3 regions of the Saccharopolyspora sp. SCSIO 74807 genome follow, and region 1 is predicted to be linked to each of the others. Evidence: riboswitches for the same ligand, from Rfam matches in the RefSeq annotation. Region 1 holds a riboswitch; each other region holds the start of a gene.
What was found. Region 1 has a riboswitch for thiamine pyrophosphate ahead of thiO (glycine oxidase ThiO). Riboswitches for the same ligand answer to the same signal wherever they lie in the genome.
Positions count from the first base shown of each region.

Region 2: linked by a shared signal. The riboswitch ahead of thiE (thiamine phosphate synthase) and the one ahead of thiO (glycine oxidase ThiO) in region 1 are both predicted to bind thiamine pyrophosphate.
Region 3: linked by a shared signal. The riboswitch ahead of V1457_RS12040 (thiamine ABC transporter substrate-binding protein) and the one ahead of thiO (glycine oxidase ThiO) in region 1 are both predicted to bind thiamine pyrophosphate.

Region 1 covers NZ_CP146100.1:1,277,199-1,282,725, reverse strand. The annotation lists gene V1457_RS05655 (hypothetical protein) at 1-693, shown strand, start outside; gene V1457_RS05650 (S1 family peptidase) at 869-1,987, shown strand; gene thiE (thiamine phosphate synthase) at 2,069-2,743, opposite strand; TPP riboswitch at 2,805-2,914, shown strand; gene thiO (glycine oxidase ThiO) at 2,905-4,071, shown strand; gene thiS (sulfur carrier protein ThiS) at 4,068-4,259, shown strand; gene V1457_RS05630 (thiazole synthase) at 4,261-5,019, shown strand; gene V1457_RS05625 (AAA family ATPase) at 5,225-5,527, shown strand, end outside.
Region 2 covers NZ_CP146100.1:2,957,783-2,963,309, reverse strand. The annotation lists gene V1457_RS13710 (chitosanase) at 1-300, opposite strand, end outside; gene V1457_RS13705 (hypothetical protein) at 424-552, opposite strand; gene tenA (thiaminase II) at 708-1,418, opposite strand; gene thiD (bifunctional hydroxymethylpyrimidine kinase/phosphomethylpyrimidine kinase) at 1,473-2,270, opposite strand; gene thiE (thiamine phosphate synthase) at 2,267-2,929, opposite strand; TPP riboswitch at 2,923-3,014, opposite strand; gene V1457_RS13685 (hypothetical protein) at 3,341-3,619, shown strand; gene V1457_RS13680 (hypothetical protein) at 3,782-4,516, shown strand; gene V1457_RS13675 (nuclear transport factor 2 family protein) at 4,643-5,101, shown strand; gene V1457_RS13670 (hypothetical protein) at 5,199-5,527, opposite strand, start outside.
Region 3 covers NZ_CP146100.1:2,622,955-2,628,481, forward strand. The annotation lists gene V1457_RS12020 (adenosylmethionine--8-amino-7-oxononanoate transaminase) at 1-142, shown strand, start outside; gene bioD (dethiobiotin synthase) at 145-843, shown strand; gene V1457_RS12030 (FAD-dependent oxidoreductase) at 883-1,839, shown strand; gene V1457_RS12035 (4a-hydroxytetrahydrobiopterin dehydratase) at 1,846-2,145, opposite strand; TPP riboswitch at 2,217-2,327, shown strand; gene V1457_RS12040 (thiamine ABC transporter substrate-binding protein) at 2,427-3,458, shown strand; gene V1457_RS12045 (iron ABC transporter permease) at 3,455-5,050, shown strand; gene V1457_RS12050 (ABC transporter ATP-binding protein) at 5,050-5,527, shown strand, end outside.

The sequences.
Region 1 (5,527 bases):
CCGCCGCGGCCGCCTGCGCAGCGCGAATCGTCCGCGAGCAGCCCCGCGGACGAGGCCGCCACCCGCAAGATCCGCTGGTACGGCAGCGCCATGCACTGGCCCGGTGGTGAGGAGGTCGTCGACGACCCGAACGCGACCCGGCGGATCGATGCGCAGGCGGTCGCCGACGGCGCGACCGCGCGCAGCGAAGGTGTCGGCGCTGATCCCGCCGAGTCCACGCGCCACGAGCCCGCGCCCTCCGGCGAGACCGAAGTCGTCAGCCCGCCCGCGCCCCGCCGCGGCCTGCGCTGGGGCGTGCTGGCGGTGACCAGCGGGCTCGCGTTCGTGCTGGCCATGGTCGTGATCACCGGCTGGGAAGGGATCACCGGCAAGACGCTTTCCGGGGATCAGGGAACCAGCATCGGCCGGGTCGTGCGGCCCGGTCCACCGCCCGAACCGCAGGAGCCCGCTCCGGCGGAGACCGGGACCAGCGAGCCCAGCACTTCGAGCGCGCCGGAGCCCACCTCGGAAAGCGAACCCAGCTCGGAAAGCACCGTGCCGACGGCTCCGGAAACGACCGGCGGCAGCACCACGCAGCAGAGCCCCACTCGCGAAACCGGGCGGTCGACGGCTCCCCGGACCACCGGTCAACTGCCGCAGCCGTCCGAAACCGGGCGAATCGAGGTGCCGCAGCAGGAATCCAACCCGCAGTAACGAGTCGAACGCTTTTCGTGAGAATTCCCGGTGCCGGGCCCATCGCGGGCTCGGCGCCGGGAATTCTTCTTGTGGGATGCGTCGAAAGGTGGATGCGCGGTGCGCCTGGTCGCACCAATACTGCTCCCGTCGGGATCTTCGAGCCGAACCGCCGGATCTTCAGATAGGGAGCCCCATGAGACGCAGACTCGCGGCCAGAATGGCCGGCGCGGTCCTGCTGGCGGCGGCCACCGCCGCCGCGCTGACCGTGCCCGCCTCCGCCGCGCCGCAGCCCGCGCCGCTCGCCAAGGCGGCCACCCAGCTGGAGGCCATGCAGCGCGACCTCGGCCTCACCGCCGGGCAAGCGCTGGACCGGCTGCGCAGCGAAAGCACCGCGAACCGGGCCGACCGGACGGTGCGCGACCTGCTCGGGACGGCGTTCGGCGGTTCGCACTACGACGCGGGTCTGGGCAAGCTGGTCGTCGGCGTCACCGATGCGAACCTGCTCGACGAGGTGCGCGCGGCCGGTGCCGAGGCGAAGCTCGTGCGGTTCGGCGCCGACCGGCTCGGCGCGGTCGCCGACGGGCTGAACAGGAACGCGCCGCCGCAGGGCGTGACCGGGTGGTACGTCGACTCCGCCAGCAACTCGGTGGTGCTGACCACCGCGATCGGCTCGGCCGCGAAGGCGGCGGAGTTCGTGCGCTCCACCGGGGTGGACCAGCAGGCCGTGCGGGTCGTCGAGTCGCGCGAAGCGCCGCGCCCGCTGGCCGACGTGATCGGCGGCAACGCGTACTACAACGGCAGCACCCGCTGCTCGGTCGGCTTCCCGGTGCAGGGCGGCTTCGTCAGCGCCGGGCACTGCGGCAAGCAGGGCGAGGCGACCACCCAGCCGTCCGGCACCTTCGTCGGGTCGTCGTACCCGGACAACGACTACTCGTTCGTCCAGACCGGTCCCGGCGAGACGCCGCAGCCGCTGGTGAACGACTACGCGGGCGGCAGCGTCGGCGTCGCCGGGTCCGCCGAGGCCGCCGAGGGCGCGTCGGTCTGCCGGTCCGGTTCCACCTCCGGCTGGCACTGCGGCACGGTGCAGGCCAAGAACCAGTCGGTGCGCTACCCGCAGGGCGTCGTGTCCGGGCTGACCCGCACCGACGTGTGCGCCGAGCCGGGCGACTCCGGCGGTTCGTTCCTGGCCGGGGATCAGGCGCAGGGGGTGACCTCGGGCGGTTCCGGCAACTGCAGCCTCGGTGGCACGACCTACTTCCAGCCGGTCAACGAGATCCTCGGCGCGTACGGTCTCACGCTGCTCACCGGCTGATCCCGCTCTCCGGCCGAACGGATCGTTCGACCGACCGCCGCAGGCGAACGGTCCGTTCACTCCGGAAGAGCAGCGGGCGGCTCAGCCGGGGAGCCCGGCGCGGAGGGACTCGGCGGCGGCGCGCGGGTCTTCGGCCTCGGTGACCGCGCGGACCACCACGGCCCGCTCGGCACCGGCCGCGACCGCCTCGGCGAGGTTGTCGTGCCCGACGCCGCCGATCGCGAACCACGGCCTGCCGTGCCCGTGGTGCTCCGCGGCGTGCCGCACCAGCTCCAGCCCGGCCGCCGCACGACCCGGCTTCGTCGGCGTCGTCCACACCGGGCCGGTGCAGAAGTAGTCCACGCCCGGCTCGGTCGCCGCCGCGTCGGCCTGCACCACGTCGTGCGTGGAACGCCCCAGCACCACCTCGTCGCCGACGATGCGCCGCGCGAGCCCGACCGGGATGTCCTCCTGCCCGAGGTGCAGCACGTCGGCTTCGGCGGCCAGCGCCACGTCCGCGCGGTCGTTCACCGCGAGCAGCGCGCCGTGCCGCACGCACGCCTCGGCGAGCACTTCCAGCGCCGCCAGTTCTCGGCGGGCCTCCAACGGCGCGCCTTCGGCGCTCTTGTCGCGCAGCTGGATGATGTCGACCCCGCCGGACAACGCCGAGTCGGCGAAGTCCGCGAGATCACCCCGCTCGGTCCGCGCATCGGTGCACAAGTACAGGCGCGCGTCGGCGAGCCGAGCGCGGATGCCGTAACCGTCCAACCCTGGCATGTGACCGAGCTTAGCCCGCGGTCGGCGGCTGACTCCGCCTCGCGCGGTCGGTAACGTGGACATCGGTCCGCACGGGAGTCCGGGGGAGTACCGGACTGAGAGGGGGCGCCAGCCCCGACCGTCGAACCTGATCCGGGTCATGCCGGCGCAGGGAGCGCAAAATGTCGCACAGTTCCACCGGCCTCGCGGCCGCCCGTCACGTCTCCGCTCGACCGTCCGTAACCGTCGTGGGCGGCGGTGTCATCGGTCTCGCCATCGCGTGGTGCGCCGCGCGCGACGGAAGTCCGGTGCGCCTGGTGGACGCCGAGGAGCCCGCCGCGTCCTGGGTCGCAGGCGGGATGCTGGCCCCGATCGCGGAGGCATGGCCGGGCGAGGAAGAGCTGCTCGAGCTCGGCGCGGCTTCGCTGGCGCGGTGGCCCGATTTCGCCGCCGAACTCACCGCCGCCTCGGGCCTGCCGTCCGGCCTGCGCACCGAGGGCACGCTGGTGGCCGGAGCGGACGGCGCGGACCGCGCGGACCTGGACCGGCTAGCCGAGCATCTGGCGAGCGTGGGTCGCGAGGTCTCCCGCATCGACGGTCGCGCCGCGCGGAGGCTGGAGCCTTCGCTGGGCCCCGCGGTGCGCCGCGGCCTGGAAGTGCCCGGTGATCTCGCCGTGGACAACCGGATCGCGTTGGCCGCGCTCCGGGCGGCCGCGACGAACGTGGGCGTCGAGTTCGTCGCGGACCGGGCGCTGCGCGTGCGCCCCGGCGAGGTGGACTTCGCCGATTCCGCGCTGCGCAGCGACATCGTGGTGATCGCGGCCGGGGCGCACTCCGGCGCGCTGCATCCCGCGCTGGACGGCCGGATCCGCCCGGTGAAGGGCGAGGTGCTGCGACTGCGGGCGCGCGGCTCCGCGCTGCCGCCGCCGTCGCGCACGGTCCGCGGCCCGGTGCACGGCAGGCAGGTGTACTTGGTGCCGCGCGACGAGGGCGGACTGGTGGTCGGTGCGACGCAGTACGACGTCGGGTTCGACACCGACGTCACCGTCGGCGGGGTGCGCGACCTGATGAACGCCGCCGAACGACTCGTGCCCGGCATCGCCGAATACCAGCTGGTCGAGGCGGACGCGGGCCTGCGGCCGGGTACGCACGACAACTTGCCGCTGCTCGGCGAACTGGAGCCGGGCGTGCTGGTGGCCACCGGCCACCACCGCAACGGTTTCCTGCTCGCCCCGCTCACCGCCGAGGCGATCGTCGCGGCGCTGAGCGGCCGGGAACCGCCGCCGGTGGTGCGCGCGGCCGTGCCGGGCAGGGCCGTCGAGACAGGAGGTCGACCGTGCAGATCATGATCAACGGCGCGCCGCGTCCGCTCGGCGCGGACGAAACGCTGGCCACCGTGCTCGACGAGTTCGGCGTGCCGCACCGAGGTGTGGCCGTGGCCGTGGACGGGGCCGTGGTGCCCAGGGCTTCCTGGGCGGAGACCGAGCTGCGCGACGGCTCGGCGGTCGAAGTGCTCACCGCCGTGCAAGGAGGCTGACGTGGACGATCCGCTGCTGATCGCGGGCCGCGAGTTCGGCTCGCGGCTGATCACCGGAACCGGGGGTGCGACGAACCTGTCGGTGCTGGAGCGCGCGCTGCTGGCGTCCGGCACCGAGCTGACCACCGTCGCGATGCGGCGCGCGGACGCGGGCGGGCGCACCGGCGTGCTGGAGCTGCTGCAGCGGCTCGGCATCGAAGCCCTGCCGAACACCGCGGGCTGCCGCACCGCGGCGGAGGCGGTGCTCACCGCCCAGCTCGCGCGGGAGGCGCTGGAGACCAGCTGGGTGAAGCTGGAAGTGGTCGCCGACGAGGACACCCTGCTGCCGGACCCGGTCGAGCTGCCCGAGGCCGCCGAGCAGCTGGTGGACGACGGGTTCACCGTGCTCGCCTACACCAACGACGACCCGGTGCTCGCGCGCAAGCTGGAAGACCTCGGCTGCGCTGCGGTGATGCCGCTGGGCTCGCCGATCGGCACCGGGCTGGGCATCCGCAACCCGCACAACATCGAGATGATCGTGGCGCGGGCCGGGGTGCCGGTCGTGCTGGACGCCGGGATCGGCACCGCCTCCGACGCGGCGCTGGCGATGGAGCTGGGTTGCGACGCGGTGCTGCTGGCTACCGCGGTGACCCGCGCGAAGGACCCGGAGCGGATGGCCGCGGCGATGCGGGCGGCCGTCGACGGCGGCCGGCTGGCTTCCCAAGCGGGCCGCATCCCGCAACGCTTCTGGGCGCAGGCTTCCAGCCCCACGACCCCCTGAACCCCGTTCTCCAGGAGTGAACGGACCGTTCGTCCAATCTAGTCGGACCAACAGGCCGTTCACTCCGGAAAGATCAACCGGGGAGGGTGGCGTTCGGGCGTGTCGGGCAGGTGTGGCCGGAACCGGGTGGAAGGAGCGGTGCACGCCGGCGAAGGGTCTTCACTCGGATCGGTACCGCTCGCGGTGCGTCGCTTAGGCTCGTGGAGTGCCGTCGCTGACCTTGACCGCTCGCCTGTCCACCTCCGCGGCCCACACCCGGCGCGGCGTGGTCCGGCTGCACCCGGAAGTCCTCGATGCGCTCGGGCTGCGGCCGTGGGACGCCGTCGAGCTCACCGGCGGCCGGGTGACGGTCGCGCTGGCCGCGGCCGCCGACCGCGCGGGCCCGGCGGGAGTGCTGCTGCTCGATGACGTGGCGCTGATGAACCTCGGCATGACCGAGGGCGCGGAGCTCGGCGTCGCCCCGGCACGGGTGCAGCCCGCGCGGCAGGTGACCGTGGCCGGTTCTCGC
Region 2 (5,527 bases), 1.7 Mb from region 1:
TTCGAGCATGTCGCCGGTGCCGGAGCAGAAACCGATGATTCCGGCGGTGTAGCCGCGACCGTCGCCGATGTCCTCGATGTAGCCGAACTGCGCGCGCCAATCCAACGAGGAGTTCTCCGCGCTGGACACGAGCTGCATCGCGATGTCCTTCTTGCGCGGATCGGCGAGGTCACCGCCTGCCGCGGTGCCCGGGACCGCGAAGGCGCGCCCGGACCCGAACGCGCCTGCGGCGATCCCGGACACGAGTGCGGTGCGCAGGATTCCGCGGCGGGACACTCGCACCGACGGCGTCGGCGACATCGGGATCCTCCAGGGTTCGCGGCGGCTGGCGCACCAGCACCCTGCTCGTACGCCTGCCGGTCCACCACCGCCGTCGGGCTGAGGTTTTTCCCGTTGCCAACCGGGTCCGGTCTCGCCGGTGCGTCAGTCGTCGGAATCCTGCGTGGATTGTTCCGAATCGGCCCGTCGGTCCGCGATGTAGAACGGGGCGGCCGCCAGGATCGGCACCATCATCCCCGCCATCATGATCAAAATGGACGAACCTGTGCTCAAGGCCCACCGAATCCCAGACTGCGCGGTGGGAAAAGACATCCCACACCGGAACACGTCCGACCGGACGTGACGTTCGGTAATCGTCGCGAACGGCCGGATACGTTAGCAGCGGGACCACGTGCGTCCGGTCACGAGCACCACCCGAGACCGGAAGATCACGGCAACCAGCGAGCGGTCGGCCACTCCTCCCGGATCCACGCGCTGTTCCAGAACAGCCACTCGTACTCGCTGGCGCGGGTGAACGCTTCGAGCATCCGCTGCCGCGTCGGCTCGTCGGCGGCTTCGGCGACCCGGTCGGTGAGTTCCCGGGCGCCGCGCACAGATTCGGCGAACTCGTCGTCGGCGTAGGTCTCGATCCACCGCCGGTACGGGTGCGCCGCGATGTCGCCCACCGCATCGAGGATCTCGCTGCCCACGTGCTGGTACACCCAGAAGCACGGCAAGATCGCCGCGAGCAGCACCGGGTACGGCTCGGAGAGCGCGTTCGCGCGCAGGAACGAGGTGTAGGCCAGGCAGGACGGCGAGGTCGGCACCCCGGCGATGTCGGCTTCGGTCAGCCCGAACTCCTCGACGTATCCGGCGTGCAGCCGGCGCTCCTCGACCAGCGCCGCCTGCGCGTTGCCAGCCAGGAACGCCGCGTCCTGCGGCCCGTCCGCGCGGGTCGCGGCTGCCGACAGCGCCTGCGCGAAGCCGACCAGGTAGCGGGCGTCCTGCACGATGTAGAACGCGAACCGCTCGCGGTCCAGCGTGCCGTCGGTGAGCGCGGCGTTGAACGGGTGCTCGACGGTGGCCCGCTGCAACTCGGCGGTGTGCTCCCAGGCACCGGCGCAGAAGCCGTCGGCGGGCGGATCGGGCAGCTTGCTCATCGGGCGACTCCTTCGCGAGGCCGGATTTCTCCGCCGTGGCAGGCGGGGTTCAACTCACCACCAGCGGTGGAAGTGGTGCACCGGTCCGTGCCCGCGGCCGACGTCCAGCCGTCCGGCGGCGCGCAGCGACTCGGTCAGGTAGTCCTTGGCCTCCCGCACGGCCTCCTCCCAGCTCGCCCGCTGCGGGCGCAGCGCGGCGATCGCGGCGGCCAGGGTGCAACCGGTGCCGTGGTCGTTGGTCGTTTCGACCCGCTCGCCGCGCAGGTACTGCGCCGCGCCGTCGCCGCGGAGCAGGTCGACGCTGGCGCCCTGGCGCAGATGGCCGCCTTTGAGCAGCACCTGCTTGGCGCCGAGCCCGGCGAGGCGGTCGGCGACGCCCGGCATCCCGGCGGACTCGGCGATCTCCCGCTCGCCCAGCAGGTCCGCGGCCTCCGGCAGGTTCGGGGTGATCAGCTCGACCCGCGGCAGCAGCTCGTCACGCAGCACCTCGACCGCTTCGGCGGCCAGCAGCCGATCACCGCTCTTGGCCACCATCACCGGGTCCAGCACCACGTTCGGCGGGTTGTAGCGGTCCAGCACCGCCACGACGGCGCGGATCACCTCGGCGTTCGCGAGCATCCCGATCTTCACCGCGTCCACCCGGACGTCGTCGAGCAGCGTGGTGAGCTGGGCGGTGACGAACTCCGGCGGGATCTCGTGCACCTGGGAGACACCGGTGGTGGTCTGCGCGACGAGCGCGGTCATGACCGACATCCCGTAAGCACCGTTGGCGGAGAACGCCTTGAGGTCGGCCTGGACCCCGGCCCCGCCGCTGGGGTCGGTCCCGGCGATGGTCAGCACGTTGGGAATCATCGGTACACCTTTCGCAGGCGGGCCGCGGCCGATGCCGGATCGGCGGCCGCGCAGATCTCGGAGACGACGCACAGCCCGCGCACGCCGGTCGCGGCGATCTCGGCGGCGTTGTCGGCGTGCACGCCGCCGATGGCGACCGCGGGCAGTTCGGTCGCGGCGGTGAGCTCGCGCAGCCCGGTGACGCCGAGCGCGGGCGCGGCTTCGGGTTTGGTCGGCGTGCCGAACACCGGGCCGATGCCGAGGTAGTCGACGGTGCCGGGCGGGAACGCGGCGGTCTCGGCGAGTTCCGCGGCGTCCGAGACCGACCAGCCGATCAGCAGCTCGGGCGCGATCCGCCGCGCTTGCTCCGGCGGCACGTCGCTCTGTCCCAAGTGGACGCCGTCGGCGCCTGCCGCGAGCGCCACGTCGAGCCGGTCGTCGACCAGCAGCGGGACCGCCGGGAACTCGGCGAGTTCGGCGCGCACCGCGGTGACCAGCTCGCACAGCTGCCTGCCGGTGGCGCGCGGATCGCGGACCTGAACAACCGTCGCGCCACCGGCCACGGCTTCGCGCACCGTCCGCGGCACCCCTCTGGCACCGCACAGTTCGGTGTCGGTGACCAGGTACACGGACAGGTCGAGCCGCCCGGCGGCTTGCGGTGCATCGGCGCGAGTTGTCACGGCGGTGACGTCCCTCCGCTAGTTCGAACTAGGTCAGGTTCGACGGGTTTGCTCTCAGCCCTGGTGGGCACCCCGCGTCACTGCTCTCAAGCTAGCAAGCACGGTCAACCTGGCGAAGCGCCGTGCCGCGGAGGGTTCCGCCGGACGGCTCGACCCCGCTGTCGCATCGGTGATAATGATCACCATGTGAAACAGGATGTAGCTGATCACCTTGGGTCGAACGGACCACGACCGGCACCACCGCCCGGCCGGAACAGATGATCCGGAACGGTGCATCCGTTGCGGGACGGCTCGCATTGGCACCGCACCGGTTGCCACGCGGATGCAACCCGGCGGCTGAGCGCACCGTCTAAGGTTCGAGATCGGCCACAGGCCGCGGCAGGACGGCGCAGCGTCCGAGGAGATGTGGGGGTGGGAGCGGTGTTCCCCGATCGCGAGCACGTGTGGTGGATCGTCGGCGCAGGCGAACGCGTCCGGCACGCGATCACGGTGCGCCCGGGGGCGAGACCGGCCGGGGATCCGGTGGTCGCGCTGTGCTCGACGACGATCAAGCTCCCGCACGAGACCTGGCCCGCCAGCAAGGAGCCCAGCAGCCGCCGGATCACCGAGCGCTGCCCGGATTGCGAGCAGCGCGTCGACGAGGAACTGGCGCGCGACGACGAGCTGATGATCACCAATTGGGATTCCTGAGCGCGCTGCCGTTGAACGTCGGACGCCGCCTCGCAGTGGGGATCTCCACCTGACGCAGCGCCGCCGCGACCCCGCGCGGTGCCGACGGCGCGATCGAACTCACACCGGGCAGCCCTGATCACCTAGTGAGGCAACCCTGTGCGGCGGATTAAGGTTGGGGCAATGGAGACCACAACCGACTCCCCCCAGTTCGCCCGGTCCCGCCGCACTTCCCGGCCGGACCCGGCGCAGGTCTGGGCACCGCTGGCCGGTCTCGCCGACGCCGCGGCGCAGGCCGGGACGTCCGGGGCGGTGGCCATCACCCGCGGATTCGACCGCAACAGCAGGCAGCGCGCGAAGGCGCTGCGCGAGCTGCTGGACGAACGCGACATCCCCGCGATCGAGATCACGCCCGCGCCCGGCAGCGAGCGGCTGGTCGACGGCACCGAGGTCGCCAGCGTGGTGAACCTGATCGGCGCCGGTTCCTGGCAGCCGCACCGGTTGGCCGCGAAGCTGCGGGCGCCGCTGCTGGCGCCGCAGCAGGACGGGGATTCGCCGGTCGAGGACGCGCGCGACGTCATCGGAGTGACCAGCGCCGAAGGACGGCGCGACGTCGCGCTCTCGCACGTCGCGGTCCGCCCCGAGCACGGCGGCGCTGGCAGCCTCACCCTCACCACCGGCGGCGAGCCGTTGTCGGTCCCGGGTGGCGCCGTCGCCATCACGCTGCAGGATGGGGCGCTGGAGATCCAGCTGTCCGGGCCGGACTTCGCCGAGCAGACCTTCACCGCCGCCGAGGTGCGCATCGAGATCTCGGAGGGGCCGCACCGGCTGGTGCGCGACGAACTGCCGATCGCCGAGTTCGAGGGCGCGCTGACGTTCGCATCCGAGCCGCGCGGCCTGGTCGTCCGGCCTGCCTGAGCGGTTCCCGGCACGCGGCGGTGGCCCGCGCAGGTCACCGCCGTTGCCGCGTCCGCAGCGACACCGCCGCTGCCGGGATCTCCCGCAATCGCCGCGCCGAGAGGGCAACGCCGAGAGGAAGGCACCGTGACCGCACGCCCGCCGTTCCCGCCGTTCACCGAGGAGACCGCCCGGCAGAAGGTGCAGGCCGCCGAGGACGCCTGGAACACCCAGGACCCCGAGCAGGTCGCCGCCGCTTACACCGCGGATTCGGTCTGGCGCAATCGCGACCGGTTCATCACCGGGCGGGCCGAGATCGCGGACTTCCTGCGCGAGAAGTGGTCGCGCGAGCTGGAGTACGCGCTGCGCAAGGAACTCTGGGCGTTCCAGGGCGACCGCATCGCCGTGCGGTTCCAGTACGAGTGCCACGACGCCGCGGGCCAGTGGTGGCGCAGCTACGGCAACGAGCTGTGGGAGTTCACCGGAGACGGGTTGATGCGACGGCGCGAGGCCAGCATCAACGACGTGCCGATCAGCGCGGCCGAGCGGCGGATCTTCGGGCCGCGGCCGGCGGCCGAGCACGGCGAGCCGCTGCCGGTCCGCTGAGTGCCCGCTCGGAACCCGAGCTCGGCATGGTTGCCGGTCTTCTTCGAAGCGGCGTGAGCCGCTTTCGCCACCTCGGCAACCGCCCGGGCACTGCGGCTCAGCGGCTCATCCGGTGTCCTATCCACCCGAGCAGCGCCAGCACGGCGGCGAGCAACACCCCGACCAGCGCCAGCGGCAGCGGCGCCAGCGTGCCCGGCGCTATCGCGTTGCCCGCCGACCAGCACAGCACCAGCACGGCGACGAGGCCGAGCAGCACCGCCTGCGCCGTCATCAGCGGCCTGCGCCCGGGCAGCAGGCGCAGATTGCCGCGGGCGGTCGGCGACATCCGGCGCAGCGTGAGCGCCACCGGCAGCGCGACCAGCGCCACGACCAGCACGCCCAGCAGCGAGTCCGATCTGCTCGCGCTGGAGCCGAGGCCGATCAGCA
Region 3 (5,527 bases), 1.3 Mb from region 1:
CGCGAGCAGCGCGGCGCTGCGCAGCGGGGTGTGGCTGCGGCCGTTCCGGAAGCTGATCTACACGATGCCGCCGTACGTGACCGGGGACGACGACCTCGCCGCTATCTGCGCGGCCGCTCTCGCCGCGGCTCGGGAAGGCTGAAGATGTTCCTGATCGTCACCGGAACCGGCACGGAGATCGGCAAGACCGCGGTCACCGCCGCGGTCGCCGCGCTCGCGCCGGGGAGCACAGCAGTTGTCAAACCCGCGCAGACCGGGGTCGAACCCGGCGAAGACGGTGATCTCGCGCAGGTGCGAGCGTTGACGGGGCCGGTCACCACCGTCGAACTCGGCAGGTATCCGGAACCGCTGGCTCCGGCGACGGCGGCGCGCCGGGCCGGTGCGGAGCCAGTGCGGCCCAGCGCCGTCGCGGATGCAGCGCGGGAACTCGCCGGCACGCACGATCTCGTGCTCATCGAAGGCGCAGGCGGACTGCTGGTCCGCTTCGACGACGAAGGCGGCACGATCGCCGACATCGCCTCCGAACTGGAAGCTCCGGTACTGGTCGTGACGCACGCCGGCCTCGGGGCGTTGAACGTCGCCGCGCTCACCGCGGAGGCGTTGCGCACGCGCGGGTTGCGGTGCTCCGGTGTGGTGATCGGCGACTGGCCGCGTGAGCCGGACTTGGCCACGCGGTGCAACCTGGCCGATCTGCCGGAAGTCAGCGCGGCACCGTTGGCCGGGGCGTTGCCGCACGGCGCGACGGCTTCAGCCGCGTTCCGCGACATCGCGCGGACCGCGCTCGCTCCCGAACTCGGCGGCACGTTCGACGCCGAAGCGTTCCGGCGAGCGCACATCAGCTGAAAACCACCGCCATCCGGCGGCGCTGCTAGCGTGCCGAGCATGCCGCTCGAGGAATCTGTGCTGGTCATCGGTGCCGGCGTGGCCGGGTTGAGCACTGCGGTCACGCTCGCGGAAACCGGAACCCCGGTGCGCATTCGCACGTCGGAACACCCGCGCGCGACGACCTCCGCAGCCGCCGGCGCGATGTGGGGACCGGCGCTGCTGCAACCTGCCGACCGGGTGCTGGGCTGGGTCACCACCTCGTACCACCGGTTCGTCGAACTCGCCGCGGACCCGGCGACCGGCGTGCACCTCGAGTACGGGCGGATGGCCGCGCGCTTCGACCTGGGAGACCAGGTGCCACCCGAGGCGGAACTGCTGCCGGATCTGCGCCGCTGCCGGCCCGACGAACTACCGGAAGGTTTCGTCAGCGGCTACCGCGGGACCGTTCCGCTGATCGACATGCCGCGCTACCTGGACCACCTCACCGAACGTTTCCGCGCGGCCGGCGGGGAATTACTGCACAGCCCGGTGTCCTCGCTGGCGGAAGCGGCGGAGGAAGCGAGCGTCGTGGTCAACTGCACGGGAGTCGGCGCGCACGAACTCATCGGTGACCCCGGTGTCCGCCCGGTGCGCGGTCAGCAGGTCGTGGTCCGCAATCCCGGGATCGACGAGTACTTCGTGGAAATCGGACAGGGCGAGGAGCCCGTCGCCGTCATGCCGCACGGCGGCCACGTCGTGCTCGGCAGCACCGCCGTGGAACACGACTGGTCCCGGACCGCCGAGGGCGGGACGACCGACGGCATTCTTCGCCGTTGTGCGCGAGTTGACCCGCTGCTGTCCGGGGCCGTCGTGTTGGAGGAGAAGGTCGGGCTGCGTCCCGGCAGGGACGCGGTTCGGGTCGAGGTGGAGCGATTCGGCGGTGCGAAGATCGTGCACAACTACGGTCACGGCAGCTGCGGGGTGGCGCTGTCCTGGGGCTGCGCCACCGAAGCAGCCGAACTCGCGCGCGGTTGACGAAGCTCAGGTTTGGGAGAGCGCGTCGACGACTCCGTCGATCTCCTCGGCCATGGACACGTCCTTGGCGGTGATGCCGCCTTCGGAATGCGTGCTGCAGTAGAACGTCACCTTCCGCCACCGCACGTCGAAGTCGGGGTGGTGGCCCTCGTTCTCGGCGATCTCCGCGATCCGGTTCACGCCCTGGATGGCCTGCGGGAAGCTGTCGAACTCGACGGTCCGGGACAGCCGGGTGCCGTCCTGCTCCCACTCCGGCAGGCTTCGCAGCGCCTCGGAAACCTGCGTGTCGTTCAATAGTCCGGTCATGCCCACATGGTGGTACTTGATCGCGCCGGATGCGACCTTCGGGCATCCGTTGGCGTGATCGGCACGTAGACTGCTCGCGCCACGGGAGTCCAGCGCGCTGGGCTGAGAGGAGGGGCTCTTCCCCTCGACCGTCCGCACCTGAACCGGATCATGCCGGCGCAGGGAGGTACCGCGATCCGCTCGACGTCGCGTGGCCGATATCGGCTCGCCGTTCGGGAGGATCGTTGCCCCGCTTATCACTGTCCCCTTCCTCGCAGCACCGCTCGTTGCGATGGACCGCGTTGGTCCGGTGGGTCGCGGCGGTCGCCGTGATCACGTTGACCGCCGGATGTTCGCTCCTGGTCGGCCAGGAGCCCGCGCAGCGCACGGTGACCTTGGTCGCGCACGACTCGTTCGTGGTGGATCCCCGGCTGCTGGCGGAATTCGAGCAGCGTTCCGGAATCCACGTCGAAGTCCGCACCAGCGGCGACGCCGGTGAGCTCGCCAACAAGCTGGTGCTGTCCAAGGCAGCGCCGCTCGGGGACGTCGCCTACGGCGTGGACTCGACCTTCGCGTCCCGCACGCTGCGGGAAGGCGTGTTCGCGCCGTACCGGGCCGCCGATGCCGACCAGGGACCGCATCGCTACGCCCAGGACCGGCAAAACCGCCTCACCGCGGTGGATGTGGCGGACGTGTGCGTGAACATCGACACCGAGTGGTTCGCCGCGCACCGGATGCCGGAGCCCGCGACGCTGCGAGACCTCACCGAACCGCGCTACCGCGGCCTGACAGCCGTTCCGGATCCGACGACGTCCTCGCCCGGCTTGGCCTTCCTGCTCGGGACGGTCGCTGCGTTCGGCGACCCGGGATGGCAGCAGTACTGGCGGGAACTCGCGGCGAACGACGTCAAGCTCTCCTCCGGTTGGGAGGAGGTCTACAACCAGGACTTCTCCGCTGCCGCCGAACACGGGCCACGCCCCATCGTGCTGTCCTACGCCTCGTCGCCGGCCGCGGAGGTCGGCGACGACGGCAAGCCGCGCACCAAGGCGCTGCTGGACACCTGCTACCGGCAGGTCGAGTACGCGGGCGTGCTGGCCGGGGCGAAGGACCCGCAGGGCGCTGGTCAGTTGGTCGACTTCCTGCTGTCGCGGGAGTTCCAGCGCCAAGCGCCGGAACAGATGTACGTCTACCCGGCGGTGGACGGGGTGCCGCTGCCACCGAACTGGTCGGCCAGCGCACCGCTGCCGCCGCGACCGGCCGAGCTGCCCGCGTCCGAAGTGGAGCGGAATCGGGACCGCTGGGTCCAGCAGTGGCGAACCTTGGTTCGCGGATGAGCCCGCACAACCGGCTGGCGGTCCCGGCAGCCGCGAGCGTCGTGCTCGGATTCCTCGGGCTGTTCTTCGCATGGCCGGTGGCAGCGATCATCGGAATGGGGCTGCACGGGAACGTCGGCGAGGTGCTGGCGGAGGCGTCGACCTGGCGGTTGGTGGCGTTCACGCTCGGACAGGCAGCGGCGTCCACAGCGGTGGCGCTGATCGCGGGCGTGCCGTTGGCGTACGTGCTGGCTCGTTCGTTGATCCCGGGCCGTGCGGTGCTGCGTGCGGTCGTGACGGTGCCGTTCGTGTTGCCGACGATCGTGGTCGGCATGGCCTTTCGCGCGCTGTTCGACGTCGATTCCGGTGCGGTTCTGCCGATCGTGCTCGCCAACGCCTTCTTCAACGTCGCGGTCGTGGCGCGCACGGTGAGCGGGTTGTGGAGCCACCTCGACCGTCGGGCCGAAGACGCGGCCCGATCGCTGGGAGCGTCGAAGCTGCGGGCGTTCACCTCGGTCACGTTGCCCGCGCTGCTGCCTGCGCTGGGGTCCGCGGCCGCCGTGGTTTTCCTCTTCTGCGCCACGAGTTTCGGTGTGGTGCTGGTGCTGGGCGGCGGGCAGTACCGGACCTTGGAGACCGAGATATACCTGCGCACGGTGCAGTTGCTGGACCTGCCGGGTGCGGCGGCGCTGTCGCTGTTGCAGCTGGCGGCGGTCGTGACGGCGTTGCTAGCGGCCTCGTTCGCGCGGCGCCGCAGGGAAACCGCGTTGCGCCTGCGGTCCGCAGCGGGCACTGCGCGCCGTCCGCAAGGCGCGCAGTGGCTCGTGGTGGGGGCGGCGGGCCTGGTGGTTTGCGGATTGCTGGCGCCGATCGCCGGCTTGCTGGTGCGCTCGGTGTCCACAAGGGATGGTTGGGGCCTGGCGGGATATCGGGCGCTGCTGGGCACCGGGCAGCAGGGGACGTTGGAAGTCACCGGCCTCGAGGCCGGGTTGAACTCGGTGCGCACGGCCGTCGACGCGACCTGGATGGCGTTGCTGCTCGGATTGCTGGCGTCGTTCGTGCTGGTCGCCGTGCGGCGGCGCGCGCTCGCCGAGTCCCTTGACGTGGTGCTGATGGTGCCGCTCGGAGTCTCCGCGGTGACCGTCGGTTTCGGATACCTGATCACGCTGCACCTGTTGCCCGGCGACCTGCGGACTTCGCCGCTGCTGGTGCCGTTCGCGCAAGCTCTCGTGGTGACGCCGCTCGTGATCCGCATGGTGTTGCCGGTGCTGCGGTCCATCGACGACCGGCTTCGGCAGGCGGCGGCGACGCTCGGGGCCGGGCCTTGGCGGGTGCACCGGGAGGTGGACGTGCCGTTGGCGGCGCGGTCCGTGCTGGGCGCGGCCGGGTTCGGATTCGTGGTCGCACTCGGCGAGTTCGGGGCGACCAGCTTTCTCGCCCGGCCGGACGCGCCGACGTTGCCGGTCGCGATCGGGCGGCTGCTGGGCAGGCCGGGCGAGCTGAACACGCAGATGGCGTACGCGGCTTGCACCTTGCTCATGATCGTCACCGTGCTGGCGGTCGTACTCGTCGAACGGTTGCGGATCCGCACCGACGCGGTGGAGGAATTCTGATGGGGCTGGAACTGCGCGGTCTCACCGTGCGTTTCGGGGCGGTAGAAGCGGTGCGCGATGTTTCCCTGGCGTTGCGCGACGGGGAAGTGCTGGCATTGCTCGGTCCGTCCGGTTGTGGCAAGTCGACGTTGTTGCGGGCCGTCGCCGGGCTGGAGGAGCCGGCTGCCGGCCAGATCCGGTGGGACGGCCGGGATCTCGCCAGGGTGCCGGTGCACCGGCGCGGGTTCGGCCTGGTCTTCCAGGACGGGCAGTTGTTCCCGCACCGCGACGTCGCCGGCAACGTGGGCTTCGCGTTGCGGATGCGCGGCGTCGCGCGGGCCGAACGCGGCGCGCGAGTGGCCGAGCTGCTGGAACTCGTCGGGCTCGCCGGTTGCGAAGGCCGCCGCGTCACCGAGCTCTCCGGTGGAGAGGCGCAGCGGGTCGCGCTGGCCCGCGCGTTGGCCGCCGACCCCGAGCTGTTGTTGCTGGACGAGCCCC